2 regions of the Arthrobacter sp. fls2-241-R2A-172 genome follow, and region 2 is predicted to be linked to the other one. Evidence: predicted binding sites of a transcription regulator. Region 2 holds the regulator's gene; the other holds the start of a gene.

Region 1 (9,484 bases), on a different contig from region 2:
GTCAACGGTGCCCTTTACCGAGCCTTACTACGCCAAGAACCACGCATGGCAGGCGGGCAGCACGTTCACGACATACACCGGGACCCAGGTGACCATTAATGCGGTCAGTAAGACATCGGCGTCGGTGACCATCAACGCTGACGTCAACTTGAAAACGCGCATCAGCTTCTCTGCTGGCGATTTTGACGGCGACAAGCTGGCCGACGTCGTTTCCCGCGAAGCGGACGGGTCACTGGTCCTCTTCGCGGGCCTCCCCGGCAACCGCCTTGAGGATCCAGTGCGGATCGGCACCGGCTGGGACATTTTCAACTCGGTGTTCGGCACTTCCGATTTCAACGGTGACGGTTTCGCGGACATCATGGCGCGCGCCAGCGATGGCACGCTTTGGCTTTATCCGGGCAACGGAAAGGGTGGCTTCCTGCCGCGGGCGCAGATCGGTGTCGGCTGGCAGGGCTTCACGAAGTTGGTTGCTCCGGGCGATTTCAATGGTGACGGCTGGAGCGACGTCATCGCCGCCGACAGCGAAGGCCTGCTCTGGCTATATCCAGGCAACGGCTCGGGTGGTTTCCTTCCGCCCATTCGGATCGGTCAAGGGTGGGACGTCTTCACCAGCCTCGCCCCGGCCGGTACCTTCGGCGGCGGTTCGGCAGGGCTCCTCGCCCGCTCCGCTGATGGAACGCTCTTTTCCTACCCGGGGGATGGCAAGGGCGCTTTCCTGCCGCGTTCCGCCGTCGGGAGCGGTTGGAACCTGGCAGGCGACATCATGGGCGGGCAGGACTTTACGGGTGACAGGATCGCAGATGTCCTCGGCAATGGTTCCGCGATGACCCTCTATCCAGGCGACGGCTCCGGCTTCGCCGACCGCCTGACCATCGGCACCGGTTGGAACCAATTCAGCCAGGTGTGGGAGGCAGGCGACTTCGACGGCGATGGGGTTGCGGACATTCTTGCCCGCGCCACCAATGGTGTGTTGTGGCTGTATCCCGGGAACGGTTCGGGTGGCTTCCTGCCGCGCGTGCAGGTGGGATCCGGCTGGAACGTCTTCACTTCCGTGGTCAGTGCAGGAGATTTCGACGGCGATGCCCACCCTGATCTTGTTGCACGGGCGTCGGACGGTTCACTGTGGCTGTATCCGACCGACGGCAAAGCCCAGTTCCTGGCCCGGAGGCAGATCGGCGAGGGCTGGCAAGGGTTCACGCAGTTGCTGGCACCTGGGGACTTCACGGGTGATGGCCGCGCGGACATTGTGGGGCAGACTGCCGACGGCGTTTTGTGGGTGTACCCCGGGAACGGTGCCGGCGGATTCCTTGCCCGCAAGCAGATCGGCACGGGCTGGGACATGTTCAACCTGGTCTTGCAGGCCGGCGACTTCAACGGCGACGGCAAGGAAGACCTCCTTGGACGTGCCCCGGATGGTGGACTGTGGCTTTATCCGGGCAATGGCTCGGGCGGGTTCCTCGCGCGTTCGTACCTGGGATCCGGATGGAACATGTTCTCCAACATCGCGGCCTTGGGCAACGGATTCACAGGCACTGGGGACCCGTCCGTGGTGGGCGTAGCCAGCGACGGGACCTTGCTGCTCTACTCCGGTACCGGTGCGGGCCAGTTCAAGCCGGTCTCGCTGAACCCGCGGTAGTTCCCTGTGGGTGTCCCGGGGTTGCGCTCCTTCCCGGTTACCGTTCTCGCCGCCAGTGTTCGGACAGCAAAATGCCCGGAATGTCGAGGGACATTCCGGGCACTTCGTGGGCTGGTGGCCACTAAGTGGGCAGGAACGTTGCGAGCTACTTGCGCAGCCCGAGTTCCGCGGTGGGAACCTTGGCTGATTCGCGGGCCGTCATCGCGGAGACTGCTGCGATGGCACAAATCACTGCGGTGAAGATGGAGATCTGGACCCATCCGCCGGGCTTGGTCCCGCCAAGTGCAGTCACGATCGCCGGAGCGAATCCTGCCATGAGGAAGCCGAGCTGGGTGCCGATGGCCAGGCCCGAGAAGCGGACCTTCGTGCTGAACATTTCCCCGTAGAAGGAAGGCCATACGGCGTTCGCTGCTGCGTATCCGAAGGCGAAGTAGACCACGGAGACCAGGAACATGAGTGGAACATTGCCGCCTTCGAGGGTCAGCAGGAACACCGGGGTCATGATGGCGCTGGCGATGGCTCCGTAGATGAAGACGGGCTTCCGGCCGATCTTGTCCGCGAGCTTACCGAACAATGGTTGGGTTCCGAGGGCTACGACGTTGGCCGCAACAACCAACCACAGCGTGATGGTGCTGTTGACGTGCGCCACATCCTGGGCGTACTTGATGGCGAGGGTGCCGAACACGGTGCTGACGGCGGCGATGAAGGCGCAGCAAACGACCCGGAGGACATCGCGCCAGTGCAGGCGAAGGAGGTCGGCGACGGGAAGCTTGGAGATCTGGTTGTTCTTCTTGGCCTCCGCGAATGCCGGCGGCTCGTGAAGGGTGCGGCGGATGAAGAAGGCCACAATGACCACCACGGCGCTGAGCCAGAAGGGGATGCGCCAGCCGATGCCGTACTTGATCTCGTCCGGCAATGCCACCACGGGAATGAAGACGAGGGCCGCAAGGATCTGGCCGCCCTGCGTACCGGTCAGGGTCCACGACGTGAAGAACGCGCGGCGGTTGTCCGGAGCGTGCTCAAGGGTCATCGATGATGCGCCGGCCTGCTCACCTGCGGCCGAAAGACCCTGGGCAAGGCGGGCGAGGACCAGCAGCACGGGTGCCCACCAGCCGATGGTCTTGAAGTCCGGGAGGCAGCCGATGACGAACGTTGCCGCACCCATGAGCACCAGGGTGAACATGAGGACTTTTTGGCGGCCGATCCTGTCGCCGAAGTGGCCAAGGATGATGGCGCCGATGGGGCGGGCGACGTAGGCGAAGCCAAAGGTCGCGAAGGACATGATGGATGCGTTGGCATCAGCGTCCGGGAAGAAGACGTGCGGGAAAATCAGTGCTGCCGCCGAGCCGAAGATGAAGAAATCGTAGTATTCGACGGCGCTGCCCAGGAAGCTGGCGAGGGCTGCTTTGCGGGGTGTTCCGGTGATGGTTTCAGTGCCTGGCGTCGCTGACGGCATTGTTTGGCTCATTGGGTGTTCCTTCTGTGACGACGATGTCGCGGATCTAGCGTCTGTGGGAGACCAGAGCGAGGTGCGGCCAGATCATCCCTCAAAGTAACCACATGGTGAGAGCTACTTGTGCAATACAGCAATAGTGGCTGTGAGTGCGGTCACTTGTCAACAGATGTCCCCACCATCTAGAAATAGCTCTCACCATGTGAGAGCATCGAACCATGAGTGTGAAAGACGACACAAAGACCGACATGGTCGGCAAGGCCCTGAGCCTGTTGGTATTGCTTGGCGAAGAACCACGTGGGGCCAGTGCAGCGGACTTGGCGAGGAGTGCGGGCCTCCCGTTCAGCACTACCTACCGCCTGCTGGGATCCCTGACCCGCGACGGTTTCGTCGATTACGAACCCGACGGAAGGCGGTATCACCTGGGCCTGCGGGTATTCCAGCTGGGCCAGCGGGTATCGAACCACCACGGCTTCGCGGCCACAGCCTTGCCGGTCCTCCAGCGGGTCACCGAGCGCACCCATGAGGCCACCATCCTGTCCGTCCGGGATGGAAACCATCACCTGACGGTGAACAAGGTGGACGGACCCAAGACGTTCCGCGTCACCAGCGACCCCGGCCACCTGGGAGCGTTGCATACAACCTCAGTGGGCAAGGCGATTGTGGCTTTCGAGGAGGAAATCGAGCGCAAGCGACTCCTGGAGGAGCTTCCGTTGGAGGCGCTCACGGAGCACTCCATCACAGATCGTGACGCATTCCGCGCTGAGATCGAGCAGGTGCGCCGCCAGGGCTACGCAGTGATGGACGAGGAAAACGAAATCGGCATGCGCGCCGTCGCCGTTCCCGTCCTCAATTCCCAGGGCCACGCTTTCGCGTCCTTGGCCACGGCCGTGCCGGTCTTCCGGCTCACCATGGAGGAGCTCATCGCGCACGTCCCCACATTGCAAGAGGCCGCGGCCGAACTCGCGGCCCGCCTGCCGAGGCGCTGATCCCTCGTTGTGAGGCCAGCTTTGCGCGCTAAATCCCAGGAATACCACGCAGAGCGGGCCCCACAACGCGAACCGTAACTAGTGTTTGTTCGCGATAAGAACAAGCGTGCGGAATATGAACATCTGTAGTAACGTAAATAACACCCGGCACGCGGCGCCCAGAAAACGCCACTTGTCCGCGGTGCTGAAGTTAGAAGGAGCTTGAGGATGAGCAACCGAGCCGAATCCGTTCTGGTGGGCCTGATAGGCGAAGGCGTCATGCCCTCGCTCACTCCGCCCATGCATGAACGCGAAGCCGATGTGCAGGGCCTTCGCTTGCTGTACCGCCCCGTCGACCTGCTTGAACTCGCATTGCCGGCCACCGCCGTCGGGGATCTCCTGACCGCCGCCCAGCGCATGGGCTTCAACGGCTTGAACATCACGCACCCCTGCAAGCAGCTGGTGATGAAGCACCTCGACGAAATTTCCGACGACGCCGCGCGCCTGGGTGCCGTCAATACGGTCCTGGTTCAGGACGGCCGGTTCATCGGACACAACACGGACTTCTCCGGCTTTGGCTCGGCGCTCGCCGACGGACTTCCGGACGCGAAACTCAACCGCGTCGTCCAGTTGGGCGCTGGCGGCGCCGGGTCCGCCGTCGCCTACGCACTGCTTACGGCAGGCGTCAAGGAACTGGACCTGGTGGACATGGATGCGGACCGGGCGGCTGAGCGCGCCGCGGAACTCGGCGAGCTCTTTCCGGAAGCGAGCGTCACGCCGCGCACGCCGGACGAACTCCCACAGCTCATGCCCAGCGCTGACGGCTTGGTTCACTGCACGCCCATTGGCATGGCCGCCCACCCGGGCCTGCCGTTGGACATCGAACTCCTGGAGCCGCGGCACTGGGTTGCGGACATCGTGTATCGCCCCATCGAAACGCAGCTGGTCCGCGAGGCCCGGGCCAAGGGCTGCGCCGTCCTCGACGGCGGTCGCATGGCGGTCGGTCAGGCCGCAGACGCCTTCCAACTCATCACGGGACGCGTTGCGGACCGTGAGCGGATGCGGGCCCACTTCCTGGAGCTGATCGCCTTGGAAGACACCGCTGCCACCCTCAACGTGGGCACCCTGGCAAAGGCTTCCCGCTGATGCGCACCGGAATCGCCACCGTCTGCCTGTCCGGCACGCTGAAAGAGAAGATGCAGGCCTGCGCCATTGCGGGCTTTGACGGCATCGAGATCTTCGAGCAGGACCTGGTCACCTCATCCCTCAGCCCGGAGGAAGTCCGGAAGATGGCCGCCGATCTCGGCTTGGGCCTTGACCTCTACCAGCCGTTCCGGGATTTCGACGGCGTCACTCCGGACCTGCTGAAGGCCAACCTCAAGCGTGCAGAGGCAAAGTTCAACCTGATGGAACGCCTTGGCATGGACACCATCCTGGTGTGCTCCAACGTGGCCACGGCAACCATTGACGACGACCAGCTGCGGGCTGAACAGCTCGCCGAACTCGCGGCGCTGGCCGGGGACCACGGCGTGAAGGTTGCCTACGAAGCCTTGGCCTGGGGCAAGTACGTCAACGACTACGAGCACGCTTACCGCCTGGTTGAGATGGTGGACCACCCCAACCTCGGCACCTGCCTGGACTCGTTCCACATCCTTTCCCGCGACTGGGACACCGCGCCCATCGAGGACATCGATGCGGAAAAAATCTTCTTCGTCCAGGTGGCCGATGCCCCCAAGCTCTCCATGGATGTCCTCTCCTGGAGCCGGCACTACCGGGTTTTCCCCGGGGAGGGACAGTTCGAGCTCGCCAAGTTCATGGGCCACGTTGTCCGGGCAGGCTACACGGGCCCGGTTTCCCTTGAAGTGTTCAACGACGTGTTCCGCCAGTCCGACGTTGAGCGGACCGCAGTGGATGCCATGCGCTCGCTGATCTGGCTGGAGGAGCAGAGCGCCAAGTGGCTCGCGAGCACCCCAACAGCAGCGGCACCGGAAGGCAAAGCCGCCACCCGCCGTCGTTATCCCATGGAACTTGCCACGCTGCCCAAGGTGAACGAACCCGCCGGCTTCAACTTCGCCGAGGTCAAGGCTGACGACACCGCGCAGCTCGAGAAGCTCCTGGGCCAACTCGGATTCGAGTTCGAGGGCCGCCACCGCACCAAGGACGTCCAGCTCTGGACCATGGGCCAGGCGCGCGTGATCATCAACGAACAAGCACCGCACCATGCGGAACCGGCTATCGCCGCTTTGGGGTTCGACGTCGATTCGCCAGTGCTTGCCTCCGCTCGCGCCCAGCAACTCAAGGCCCCTGTGGTGGCCCGCAAGGTCCAGGCCGACGAAGAGGTGTTCCAGGGCATCTCAGCGCCGGACTCCACCGAGATCTTCCTCTGCCAAGGCAGCCCGGACGGGACCGCCGCATGGACGCACGAATTTGGTGAGGGGCTGGAGCACGCCGGCGCCGGCCAAACAGCGGTCATCGACCACGTGAACCTGGCCCAGCCGTGGCAGCACTTCGATGAGGCTGTCCTCTTCTACACCAGTGCGTTGGCCTTGGAACCGCAGCCCTTCGCCGAGGTTCCGAGCCCCAGCGGCCTGGTCCGCTCCCAAGTCATGCAGACTGGCAACAAAGCCGTGCGGCTGGTGCTGAACCTCGCGCCGGCGCAGCAGGCCGAAAAGGCACGCAAAACGTACCAGGAACACATCGCCTTCGCCGTGGACGACCTCGTGGCAACAGCCCGGTCCGCCCGCGATCGGGGGTTGGAGTTCCTGCAGATTCCGGCCAACTACTACGAGGACCTGGATGCCCGGTTCGATCTTGAACCCGGATTCCTGGCCACCCTCAAGGAACTGAACCTCCTGTATGACCGGGACGCCAGCGGCGAATTCCTCCACTTCTACACCGCCACAGTGGGCAGTGTGTTCTTCGAAATGGTGGAGCGGCGCGGCAACTACGACGGCTACGGTGCGCCCAACGCCCCGGTGCGCCACGCCGTCCAATACGACTCGCTCCACCGGGCATAGCCGCCCGGACTAAACCGAAACCACAAATGAAAGGAGCCGGCTGTGCCGCAAGACCACACCGCACAAGCTCTCGAAACCGAGGAACTCGTGCCGCCAGCTGAGCCACACGCCGCGCACGACACCAAGAAGGTGGAAACCCAGGCAGATCTCAGTGCTGAGATCCAGGCCATCGGCAACCGCTACGCCCAGGCCGTCAAGGACGGCAAGGGGCCCGAAACCATGCCCCGGCTGGACTACGCCCCGTACCGCAGCAGCATCCTGCGCCACCCCACCAAGAGCCTGCACCACGCGGACCCGGAGACCATCGAGCTCTACTCGCCGGCGTTCGGCCACCAAGATGTTCACGCGCTGGAATCGGACCTGACCATCCAGCACAACGGCGAGCCCCAGGGTGAGCGCATCATCGTTGCCGGCCGTGTCCTCGATGGCGACGGACGCCCGGTTGCCGGGCAACTCGTGGAAATCTGGCAGGCCAACGCCTCAGGCCGCTACATCCACAAGCGCGACCAGCACCCCGCCCCGCTGGACCCGAACTTCACCGGCGTCGGGCGTTGCATCACGGGGGCGGACGGTTCCTACAGCTTCACCACCATCAAGCCCGGCGCGTACCCGTGGAAGAACCACCTGAACGCCTGGCGCCCGGCCCACATCCACTTCTCCATGTTCGGATCGGAGTTCACCCAGCGCATCGTCACCCAGATGTACTTCCCGGGTGACCAGCTCTTTCCGTTGGACCCCATCTACCAGTCGATCGTGGACCAGGACGCCCGCGACCGCCTCGTCGCCCAGTACGACCATGAGCTGACCAGCCCCGAGTGGGCCCTCGGCTACAAGTGGGACATCATCCTGACCGGGTCCAAGCGGACCTGGACGGAAAACGAAGCATACGGCGACGCCGGGGACGAGGAGTAAGCGCATGAGCAAGCTGGCACCCACACCGGGCCAAACCGTAGGCCCGTTCTACGGCTACGCCCTTCCCTTTAATAAGGACAACGAACTCCTGGCACCTGGCAGCCCGGGCAGCATCCGGCTTCAAGGAACTGTCTATGACGGCGCCGGCAACACCATCCCGGACGCCATCCTGGAAATCTGGCAGCCCGACTCCGAGGGCAACATCGTCCAGCGCACCGGCTCCCTGGTCCGCGACGGCTACACGTTCACCGGCTGGGGCCGCGGGGCCGTGGGCAACTCCGGCGTGTACACGTTCACCACGGTCAACCCCGGGCCGCTTAAGGCTGGAGCTGCACCGTTCATCTCCGTGGCGGTCTTTGCCCGCGGCCTCATGAACCGGCTCTTCACCCGCGTGTACCTGCCGGAAAATGAGGAAGCGCTGGCCAACGATCCGCTGCTGAGCTCCCTCGATCCCGAACGCCGCAAGACCCTGATCGCGCGCCGCGACCCCGACGGCGGCCTCACCTGGGACATCCGCCTGCAGGGCGGCGACGAAACCGTGTTCCTGGACTTCCAGCAGGACGGCTCGCTGGATCTGGCTTCCGGGGATCAGGCAACCCCATGACCGACGGCGACTTCGGCCTCCTCAGCCCCGTTTCGGCGTCGTCCGCTGTCACGGCCTTGACGGGTGACCGTGCCGTGATCGCGGCAATCCTCGACGTCGAAGCGGCTTGGACGGCTGTCCTCGAGGACGCCGGGCTGGCCCCGCAAGGGTCCGCCGCTGTGGTGGCCGAAGCCGCCGACGCCAGTCACTTCGACCTCGCCCTCATCGCCCAACGCGCGCAGGGTGGTGGAAACCCGGTCATTCCATTACTCGGAGAACTCCGTGCCCGCGTCAAAGCCCTGGACATCACGGGTGGTGGCGCCGCCAAAGCCGTCCACACCTCGCTGACCAGCCAGGACGTCCTGGACACCGCCCTCATGGTGCTCGCCAGCCGCACCGTCTCTGCGTTGCTGGCTGATGTCAGAGCAACGACGACGGCGCTGGCCACCTTGGCAGAACAGCATGCGGACACGCTGTGCGTCGGGAGGAGCCTGACGCAGCATGCCCTCCCGTACACGTTCGGGCTCAAGGCAGCACAGTGGTTCCAAGGGGTTGCCGCAGCTTCACGGCGACTGGAATCGTTGGAGTTGCCGGTCCAGTTCGGCGGTGCCGGCGGAACACTTGCCTCCGGGGCAAAGCTGACAGCGGGTTCCGGCACAACGGCGTTCGCTCTCGCGGATGCGCTGGCTGCCCGGCTCGGTCTGGCACCTGCTCCGGCTCCTTGGCACACCAACCGCCTGCCTATCACGTCGTTGGGAGACGGGCTCGCCGCCCTGATCGACTCCTTCGGCAAGATCGCCGCGGACCTGTTGTTCCTCAGCCGCCCCGAAGTAGCCGAACTCGGCGAACCTTTGGCTGCCGGGCGCGGCGTTTCCTCGGCCATGCCGCAGAAGCAGAACCCTGTGCTGTCGGTGC
Region 2 (9,484 bases):
GCCTCGAAGTCGCCCGGCCGGGCCTCTCAGTCAGTATGGGAAACCCCCACACGGTGGTCGCACTGGCGGAGCTCAGCGAGCTGACGGCGACCCAGCTGTTCAAGCCTCCTGTCGTGGATCCCAAACCTGCCAACGGAACCAATGTCGAATTCGTCGTTCCCGCCGAACCGCTGGTTGAAGACGGTGTGGGAACCATCACCATGCGTGTCCACGAACGTGGCGTGGGGGAGACGCAGTCATGCGGCACGGGCGCCTGCGCCGCAGCAGTGGCGATCCGTCACTGGGCCGGCAGCACGGCACCGAACGACTGGCACGTCAAGGTACCGGGCGGCGTCGTGGGTGTGAAGTTCTTCCCGGGTGCCGGCGGCCGTGAGCACGTTGAGCTCAGCGGTCCCGCCGTGATCGTAGCTACTGGGACGCTTTCCTGACCCTGATGATCCTGAAGGACTTGGACGTGCTTTCGCGGGACACCGTGAAGGTGCTGTCCAGTTCATCGGCAAGCCAGCGTTGGAGCGAGTCCGACCCCAGGTTTTTCTGGACCACCAACCAAGCGTTTCCACCCGGTGCCAGGCGCGGGAGCCACGTCAAGAGCAGCGTGTGAAGTTCCGCCTTGCCGATCCGGATGGGCGGGTTCGACCAAATCGTGTCGAATTCCAGGTCGGGATCCACTTGGTCGGGAAGGCTGGCCTTCACGTTGTCCAGGCCAAGCGCCGCAGCATTCTCGTTGGTCAGCGTCACGCATCGCTCATTGACGTCCACGGCGTAAACCCGTGCATGGGGAGCCTTCAATCCGAGGGTCAAGGCTATGGGACCCCATCCGCAACCGACATCCAGCAGGTTGCCCTGCGGTGCCGGGGGCGGAACTTCCGAGAAGAGGATCGCCGTGCCCTTGTCCACACCGTCGGGGCTGAAGATACCCGAGGAGGTCTGCAGGTGGCGGGTAGCGCCGGCGAGCTCCACCGTGAGTGGTTTGCGGGTGAAGGGTCCAGCTGGCTGGGCAGTGAAATAGTGTGCAGACTCCATAATTTGCCAGATTAGTGGGCCGACGGCGACATGGGAAACTGCCGCATCCCGCTGATGGATTGACAGTGGCTGCTAAAGTGGAAGTCATGTTCTTGATCTTTGAGTAGTCTGCCGAAACCCGGCACCGCCCGCGATGCAGGCCCGCTTGGCCCCGAGCCAAACGCACGGCCTTTCCGCCCGGCAGGTCCCACCTGGCAAAGTCAGCCACTGCATGGCGCAGCTGACTGACACTGAAGAAGATCACACCATCCAGTGCCCTGGCGTAACCGTTGACGACGGTTGGCAGGAAGAACGGATGTAAATTTCCTTGGTTGCCCCCGGACCTCCGCGCGAACCCTATTTCGTTTGAATCGCAGCGGCCTTCCCTGCCCTGGAGGCACGGCCGCACAGCCCACAGGAGGCCCCTTTTGGCCCAAGCCCGTCAGCCCAGCGCGAATAGCGCCCCATCAAACAGCAAACAGCACTATTCTGGAATAGCCGAACAGTCTAAGGAGACCATGACCACCCAGAAGCACTCCGGATCCGATTCCGACGCCCAGGACATGAGTCCTGAACAAATCCAGGCCGTCATCGATCGGATTCTTTCCAAGGATGTACCTGCGCAGGCATCCAACGACAACGATGCCAACAGCGTGTTCGGCAAGGCGCAGGCGATCTCGACGCTGGACCAGGAACACAGCATTTACGACGGCGACCAGGAAGATCTGGCTGAACGCCGGGCCCTGCGTCGCACGGCCGGGCTTTCCACGGAACTCGAAGACGTCACCGAGGTCGAATACCGGCAGTTGCGCCTTGAGCGCGTCGTCCTTGCCGGCCTGTGGACCGAGGGAACGCTCGCAGACGCAGAGAATTCGCTGCGCGAGCTGGCTGCTTTGGCCGAGACCGCCGGCTCGGAGGTTCTGGATGGTTTGGTCCAGCGCCGTACCAAGCCGGACCCCGGGACTTTCCTGGGATCAGGTAAGGCCCAGGAGCTGAAGGACATCGTGGCAGCCACGGGTGCCGACACCGTGGTGGTCGACACCGAACTGGCACCCTCGCAGCGACGCGGACTCGAAGACATCGTCAAGGTCAAGGTGGTGGATCGCACCACACTGATCCTGGACATCTTCGCCCAGCACGCCAAGAGCCGCGAAGGCAAGGCCCAGGTTGAGTTGGCCCAGCTCGAATACCTCCTCCCGCGTCTCCGTGGTTGGGGCGACTCCATGTCCCGCCAGGCAGGTGGCCAGGTGGGTGGTGCCGGAGCAGGCATGGGTTCACGTGGTCCTGGTGAAACCAAGATCGAACTGGACCGCCGTCGAATCCGCACGCGCATGGCCAAGCTTCGGCGTGAAATCGCCGCGATGAAGCCGGCGCGCGAGACCAAACGTGCCAACCGCCGTCGTAATGCCGTTCCGTCCGTCGCTATTGCCGGGTACACCAACGCAGGTAAGTCCTCGCTGCTGAACCGACTGACCGACGCCGGTGTCCTGGTGGAGAATGCGCTGTTCGCCACGCTGGATCCCACCGTCCGCAAGGCGCAGACCCCGGATGGCATCGGGTACACACTTGCCGACACCGTGGGGTTTGTCCGTTCGCTGCCCACCCAGCTGATCGAGGCCTTCAGGTCCACGCTGGAGGAAGTGGCGGATGCGGACCTGATCCTGCATGTCGTCGACGCTTCGCACCCGGATCCCGAGGGACAGATCGCCGCGGTGCGGGCTGTCTTCACCGAAGTGGATGCGCGCAAGGTCCCGGAAATCATTGTCCTGAACAAGGTGGATGTAGCGGATCCTTTCGTCGTGGAGCGCCTCAAGCAAAAGGAGCCCCGCCATGCGGTGGTTTCCACCCGCACAGGCCAGGGCATCGCGGAATTGCTGGAGGACATCAGCCAGTCGATTCCACGGCCGGGAGTACGCCTTGAGCTGCTGATTCCCTACGACCGTGGCGACATGATCAGCAAGCTGCACAGCTCCGACTCGGAAATCCTGAGCCTTGACCACGAGGAATCCGGGACGCGCGTGGTTGTCATGGTCCGCGAAGGACTGGCAGCCGAACTGGAGTCATTCGTCAGCAATGGTTGAGAAGGTGGCGGCGGACGCCGTCGAGTCGGTGGGCGAAAAGGCCACCCTCGAATTGTTGGACCGGGCTGTTGCCGGCATGGGCGGACAAAGCCGTGCGGGCCAGCACGAGATGGCCAAACACGTTGCCCGGGCGATCGAGACCGGGGAGCATTTGCTCGTCCAGGCGGGGACCGGAACAGGTAAGTCGTTGGCGTACCTGATTCCGTTGATCGCGCATTCGATGGACAGCAACAAACCGACGCTCGTGTCCACCGCCACCTTGGCATTGCAGACCCAGATTGTCGGCCGCGACCTTCCGCGGCTGTTGGAGAGCATTAATCCCGCCCTTGAACGCCCCGTCAACGTGGCGTTGGTGAAGGGCCGGGCAAACTATGTCTGCCGGCAGAAACTTGAGGGCGGCTTCCCCAGCGAGGAGCCCTCCGAAGGGCAACTGTTCTCCCTGGGTGAGGACACCAGCGTTCCGCACTTCGCTGCCTCCATGGGCGGGCCGCAGTCGCAGCTCGGCAAGGAAGTGGTCCGACTTCGCGAGTGGGCCGAGAAGACATCCACCGGTGATCGCGACGAACTCATGCCCGGAGTCACCGACCGTGCGTGGCGGCAGGTTTCGGTCACGTCCATGGAGTGTCTCGGCGCGCAGAAATGCCCGTTGGCTGAGGAATGCTTCAGCGAACTCGCGCGGTCCCGTGCGGCTGAGGCCGATGTCGTCGTCACCAATCACGCGATGCTGGCCGTGAGTGCTTTTGAGGGATTGGCCGTGCTCCCCGAGTACGACGTCGTGGTGGTCGATGAGGCCCACGAACTTCAGGACCGCGTGACCGGAGCCGTGTCCGGTCAGCTGTCCGTGGCCATGGTCCATGCTGCAGCGTCCAGTGCGCGCAAGCACACGGCCATTACTGTGGATGCCCTCAACGCTGCGGCTGACCGGCTGGATATGGCCATCGCAGGCGTGCCTAATGGCTTGTTGCCCAACGGACTCAACGACGAACAGCTCGACTGCCTTGACCAGTTGCGCGACGCCACACGCGCGGCCCTCTCGGATTCGAAGACGGACTCTTCCAACGCGGTCGACGGCGGTCGGCAACTGGCGCGCTCACGGCTCATGCTCATCCTGGAATTGTGCGAACGCCTGCTCGCCGCCAAGGAGAACAGGGAAGTGGTGTGGTTCTCGCGAAACAGCAACTTCGACCCCCAGCAGGGCTACTCCCAGCCTGATGAAACAGCACCCGCCCTCATTAACATTGCGCCGTTGAGCGTCGCAGGCCGTTTGCGTGAAGGCCTTTTTGCCGGCCACACGGTGGTCCTCACCTCCGCCACGCTGGCCATAGGCGCGGCTTTTGAACCGGCCGCCGGTGGCTTGGGCCTGATCGGTGACGGCGCCCCGAGCTGGACGGGCATCGATGTGGGGTCGCCTTTCGACTACCCCAAGCAGGGTGTGCTCTATGTGGCCAAGCACCTGCCCAAGCCTGGTCGGGGTACATCGCCGGAAGCCCTTGACGAGTTGGAAGACCTGATCAGGGCCTCGGGTGGGGGAGCGCTCTGCCTGTTCTCCTCACGGAGGGCGGCCGAGGAAGCGGCCGATGCCATGCGGCTCCGCCTTGACGTCGACATCCTTTGCCAGGGTGAGTCCACCATGGCTGCGCTGGTCAAGCAGTTCGCGGACGAGCCGGACACCTGCCTGTTCGGCACCATGTCCCTGTGGCAGGGGGTGGACGTTCCGGGCGGCTCCTGCCGGCTGGTGGTCATAGACCGAATTCCCTTCCCACGTCCGGACGACCCCCTGATGACCGCCCGTTCACGGGCGGTCGCGCAGTCCGGCGGAAACGGATTCATGGCCGTGTCGGCCACCCACGCGGCCATTCGGTTGGCCCAGGGAGCTGGACGCCTGATCCGATCAACCGGTGACAAGGGTGTGGTGGCTGTACTGGACTCCAGGCTCTCCACAGAACGCTACGGCGGGTTCCTTCGGGCTGCCCTGCCGCCATTCTGGGCCACAACCGACCGCAAAGTAGTCCGAGGTGTCCTGGAGCGCCTGGGGTCGGAAAAGGCCTCCTAGGGGCTCCTCAGGACCCGCGTGAGGGCTAGAGGGAGCGCAGCACAGAGACGACTTTGCCCATGATGGTGGCTTGGTCGCCAAGGATGGGCTCGTACTGGGTGTTCTGGGGGAGCAGCCACGTATGTCCGTCGCGCTGCCGGAAGGTTTTCACGGTTGCTTCGTCGTCCAGGAGTGCGGCGACGATGTCTCCGTTGATGGCGTCGTTCTGGCGTCGCACCACTACCCAGTCCCCGTCGCAGATGGCCGCGTCAATCATGGAATCTCCGGCGACCTTGAGCATGAACAGCTCGCCATGCCCTACGAGTTGCCGCGGGAGGGGGAGTACGTCCTCCACGGTCTGGTCGGCCAGGATGGGACCACCGGCGGCGATGCGGCCCACCAGCGGAACCATCGCTGTATCGCTGGCGCTGGCCAGTTCCGTCACAGCGAGTCCGCCCGTGCTGCGAAGCGCCGTGGGTGCTTCGACGCCGGGGATAGGACCGCCGTCCAGGGTCAAGGGCATCAGGACTTCCATGGCCCGGGGACGCTTTGGATCGCGGCGGAGGTACCCGAGCTTTTCCAATTGGGACAGCTGGTGGGTGACGCTGGAGAGGCTGGCAAGGCCGACGGTGTCACCGATCTCACGCATGCTGGGCGGGTATCCGTTGTCATTCACGGACCTCTGGATGGTCTCCAGGATCTTCTTCTGACGGACGGTCAGGCTCTTGGGGCTCTTTTGAGGCTGTTGGCTCCGCAGGGGTACCGCGCCGCCCGTGGCTTTCGCTGCCATGTTCGCCAATGCCTTTCCATTCCGTCCCCGGTGTGTGTCCGGGGATGTCGGGCCCGCAAAAATGTCAGACCCTCCTGTTCCACTGAAACAGTGCTGTTTCTTCACTCAAACGTAGGGCAGCCACCGGCGTTTATCAAACATTTGTTCTAGCGAGTCTCGACACCGTTCGTTGATAAGTGCTAAAAATGTCATAGCAAGGTTCGAATATGTGTTCTATAAACCTGACGCTGAGCCCCGTTGTTCGAAGAAAGTGTTCGAACAAGCAAGGGCCGGCACAGGAGAACACCAAGAATTGGCAGCCAGGCGCCGGGCATCCGGCTCATTGGCAATAGCTCAGAAGGGCTCAGCTCATGTCCGCAATCACTACGTTCGCTGATTTCCGCACCACCCAGGCTCCCGCTCGCCTGCGCCTGACCCGTCGGGGGCGGATTGTGTTCTTCGGCATCCCCGCTATGTTGCTGGTGGCTGCGCTGCTGAGCCTTGCCGGTTTCATCACCGCGCCCGCAAAGGCCTCCGACTCGCAGTCTCAGCTTCGACCTCCAGTCGCCGTTACAGTCACTGTCCAGCCGGGCCAGTCCCTGTGGGGTATTGCAGGCGCGGCAGCTCCTGAGCGGGATCCCCGCGATGTCATCTCGGAAATCATCCAGCTCAATGACCTTCGTGGCGGCCGTATCCAGCCCGGTCAGCAGCTCTTCGTGCCCGCCAACTAAGTGCCGGACCCCGCGCGAAACGGGAGTGGCCCGGCGTCACAGTTAGTTGGCGGTCGCAGCGGCCCCTTAAACTGACTGGGTGAGTGAGCAGCTTGAGCGACTTGACCGACTTCCCCTCCGGACCAACCTGCGTGGACTGAGCCCCTACGGCGCACCGCAGCTTGATGTCCCCATTTTGCTGAACGTCAACGAGAACACCCATGGCGTCCCGGCCGATGTGCAGGCCGCCATTACGGAGGCCGTCGCCGCTGCTGCCACTGGTTTGAACCGCTACCCCGACCGCGAGTTCACTGAGCTCCGCGAATCGCTGGCCGAGTACTTGGGTCATGGTCTTTCCCGTGACAACATCTGGGCGGCCAATGGATCGAACGAGGTCCTCCAGCAGATACTCCAGGCATTTGGTGGTCCTGGTCGCAAGGCGTTGGGTTTTCCTCCCACGTATTCCATGTACCCGCTTCTCGCCAGCGGCACGGACACGGAATATGTCCGGGGAGTCCGGGCCGACGACTACGGACTGGACGCGCAATCGGCCGCTGACCAGGTCCGGGAGACCGGCGCCAACATCGTTTTCCTGTGTTCTCCCAACAACCCCACCGGGACGGGGCTCGGGCTGGACGTCGTTGAGGCGGTCTACGAAGCCGGCGAAGCGAGCCAGGCGATCGTAATCGTTGACGAGGCCTACCACGAGTTTGCGCACGACAACACGCCCAGCGCCCTGACTCTGCTGCCAGGACGGGAACGGCTGATCGTCTCGCGGACCATGAGCAAAGCCTTTGCCTTGGCCGGCGCGCGCCTGGGTTACATGGCCGCCGCGCCGGAGGTTACGGATGCGATCAGGCTGGTCCGGCTTCCGTACCACCTCTCGGCCATTACGCAGGCAACCGCCCTCGCGGCGCTGAGCCACAGGGAAGCGCTGATGGCCGATGTCGAGGACATCAAAGTCCAGCGCGACCGCATTGTCACCGAGTTGCTGCGGATGGGCCTCAAGCCTGCCGCATCGGACTCCAATTACGTCTTCTTTGGCGGCCTCGAGGACCCGCAGACCATTTGGCAGGGCTTGCTCGATGCCGGAGTGCTGATCCGTGACGTAGGAATTCCGGGCCACTTGCGGGTGACCGCCGGGACTGAGCCGGAAACCACGGCCTTCCTTGTTGCCTTGGAAGGCCTTTTGGACAGCCAAGCATCACGGCCCGCCTAAACTTGTCAATAGACCCCATCCAACTTTTGTGTAGAAGGACGTCCCAATGAGCGAAACCGGCGCCACGCCGTCCGCTGCCCGCACCGCGCGCATGGAGCGCACCACCAGCGAATCCTCCGTTTTGGTGGAGATCAACCTGGACGGCTCCGGTGTCTCGGACATCAGCACCTCGGTTCCCTTCTATGACCACATGTTGACGGCATTGTGCAAGCACTCCCTGATTGACATGACTGTCAAGGCCACGGGTGATACCCACATCGACGCCCACCACACCGTGGAGGATGTAGCCATTACCTTCGGCGAGGTCCTGCGGACTGCCCTGGGAAACAAGGCCGGGATCCGTCGCTTCGGTGAGGCAACCGTTCCCTTGGACGAAGCCCTCGCCCACGCGGTGGTTGATGTTTCGGGACGGCCCTACCTGGTGCATGGCGGTGAGCCTGCGGGCCAGGAATACCACCTCATTGGCGGACACTTCACGGGCTCGCTGACCCGTCACGTTTTTGAAGCCATTACCCTGCACGCGGGTATCTGCCTGCACATGCGGGTGCTCGCGGGGCGCGACCCGCACCACATCGTGGAAGCCCAGTTCAAGGCGTTCGCACGGGCCCTTCGTGCCGCAGTTGAATCAGACCCGAGGGTCGAGGGAATCCCCTCAACAAAGGGAGCGCTATGAGCAGCCAGGTCCTCAAGGACGGTGCGGTTACCGACACCGTGGCCGTCATCAAGCCGTCCTCACCGGAAGGCAAGCCCACCGTAACGGTGCTGGACTACGGCTCCGGCAACGTCCGTTCGGCGGTCCGCGCGCTGGAACGTGCCGGTGCCCACGTGTTGTTGAGTGCCAAGCCCGAGGACGTTCTCAACGCCGACGGCCTGGTTGTTCCCGGCGTCGGTGCTTACGAGACTGTCATGAAGGAACTCAAGGCCGTCGACGCCATCCGCATGATCGGCCGCCGGGTGGCCGGTGGCAGGCCCGTGCTCGCTATCTGCGTTGGACTGCAGGTCCTCTTCGAGGCAGGTGTCGAACACGGTACGGAGTCCGAAGGCATGGCCGAATGGCCCGGCAAGGTGGAGTTGCTCCCCGCAGCCGTTGTGCCGCACATGGGGTGGAACACCGTGGACGTCCCGGAGGGCTCCAAGCTCTTCGCCGGAGTCGAGCAGGAGCGCTTCTACTTCGTGCACTCCTACGGCGTCCAGGAATGGAACTTCGACGTCGTCCAGCCTCGCATGGCGCCTCCCATGGTGACGTGGTCCGAGCACGGCGCGCGCTTCATCGCCGCCGTGGAGAACGGGCCCCTCTGCGCTACCCAATTCCACCCCGAAAAGTCCGGTGACGCCGGAGCCCGGCTCCTCCGCAACTGGGTGGATGGCCTGCGCAGGCCTGCGTCAACAGCGGAAACCCCTGAAAGCGGTGCCGCCTAGATGTGGTCGGTTGTCCTCATGGGCCTCGCCGGCGTGCTGGTGGGGGGCGGAATTTCCTTCCATCAGCAAAAGAAGCCCACTTGGGTTTCAGTTTCTTTCTACGTGCTGGCAGGGATGTCCCTGCTGGCCGCCTACCTCCTGACGCTGCCCGGTAACTAATCCGCGCCCCCACGATTTCAAGGACACTCATGACCACCTCCACCCAGTCCGTTCTGGAACTCCTTCCCGCCGTCGATATCGTCGATGGCCAGG

The links. Region 2 encodes LexA, which represses DNA repair genes until DNA is damaged. Its sites were predicted from a motif close to TCGAACANNTGTTCGA; they were not measured.
Region 1: a site for LexA is predicted at 4,175-4,190, ahead of QRM57_RS16950 (shikimate dehydrogenase). Genes of this name have one in related genera too.

Annotation. Positions count from the first base shown of each region.
Region 1 is NZ_JARVTB010000012.1:144,226-153,709, forward strand. Features, by position in the region: gene QRM57_RS16935 (FG-GAP repeat domain-containing protein) at 1-1,636, shown strand, start outside; gene QRM57_RS16940 (MFS transporter) at 1,782-3,104, opposite strand; gene QRM57_RS16945 (IclR family transcriptional regulator) at 3,308-4,078, shown strand; gene QRM57_RS16950 (shikimate dehydrogenase) at 4,286-5,203, shown strand; gene QRM57_RS16955 (bifunctional sugar phosphate isomerase/epimerase/4-hydroxyphenylpyruvate dioxygenase family protein) at 5,203-7,074, shown strand; gene pcaH (protocatechuate 3,4-dioxygenase subunit beta) at 7,117-7,986, shown strand; gene pcaG (protocatechuate 3,4-dioxygenase subunit alpha) at 7,991-8,590, shown strand; gene QRM57_RS16970 (lyase family protein) at 8,587-9,484, shown strand, end outside.
Region 2 is NZ_JARVTB010000016.1:73,546-83,029, forward strand. Features, by position in the region: gene dapF (diaminopimelate epimerase) at 1-428, shown strand, start outside; gene QRM57_RS19260 (class I SAM-dependent methyltransferase) at 409-1,023, opposite strand; gene hflX (GTPase HflX) at 1,521-3,083, shown strand; gene QRM57_RS19270 (ATP-dependent DNA helicase) at 3,076-5,136, shown strand; gene lexA (transcriptional repressor LexA) at 5,162-5,905, opposite strand; gene QRM57_RS19280 (LysM peptidoglycan-binding domain-containing protein) at 6,256-6,615, shown strand; gene QRM57_RS19285 (histidinol-phosphate transaminase) at 6,695-7,813, shown strand; gene hisB (imidazoleglycerol-phosphate dehydratase HisB) at 7,860-8,486, shown strand; gene hisH (imidazole glycerol phosphate synthase subunit HisH) at 8,483-9,232, shown strand; gene QRM57_RS19300 (CG2302 family histidine operon protein) at 9,233-9,391, shown strand; gene priA (bifunctional 1-(5-phosphoribosyl)-5-((5-phosphoribosylamino)methylideneamino)imidazole-4-carboxamide isomerase/phosphoribosylanthranilate isomerase PriA) at 9,421-9,484, shown strand, end outside.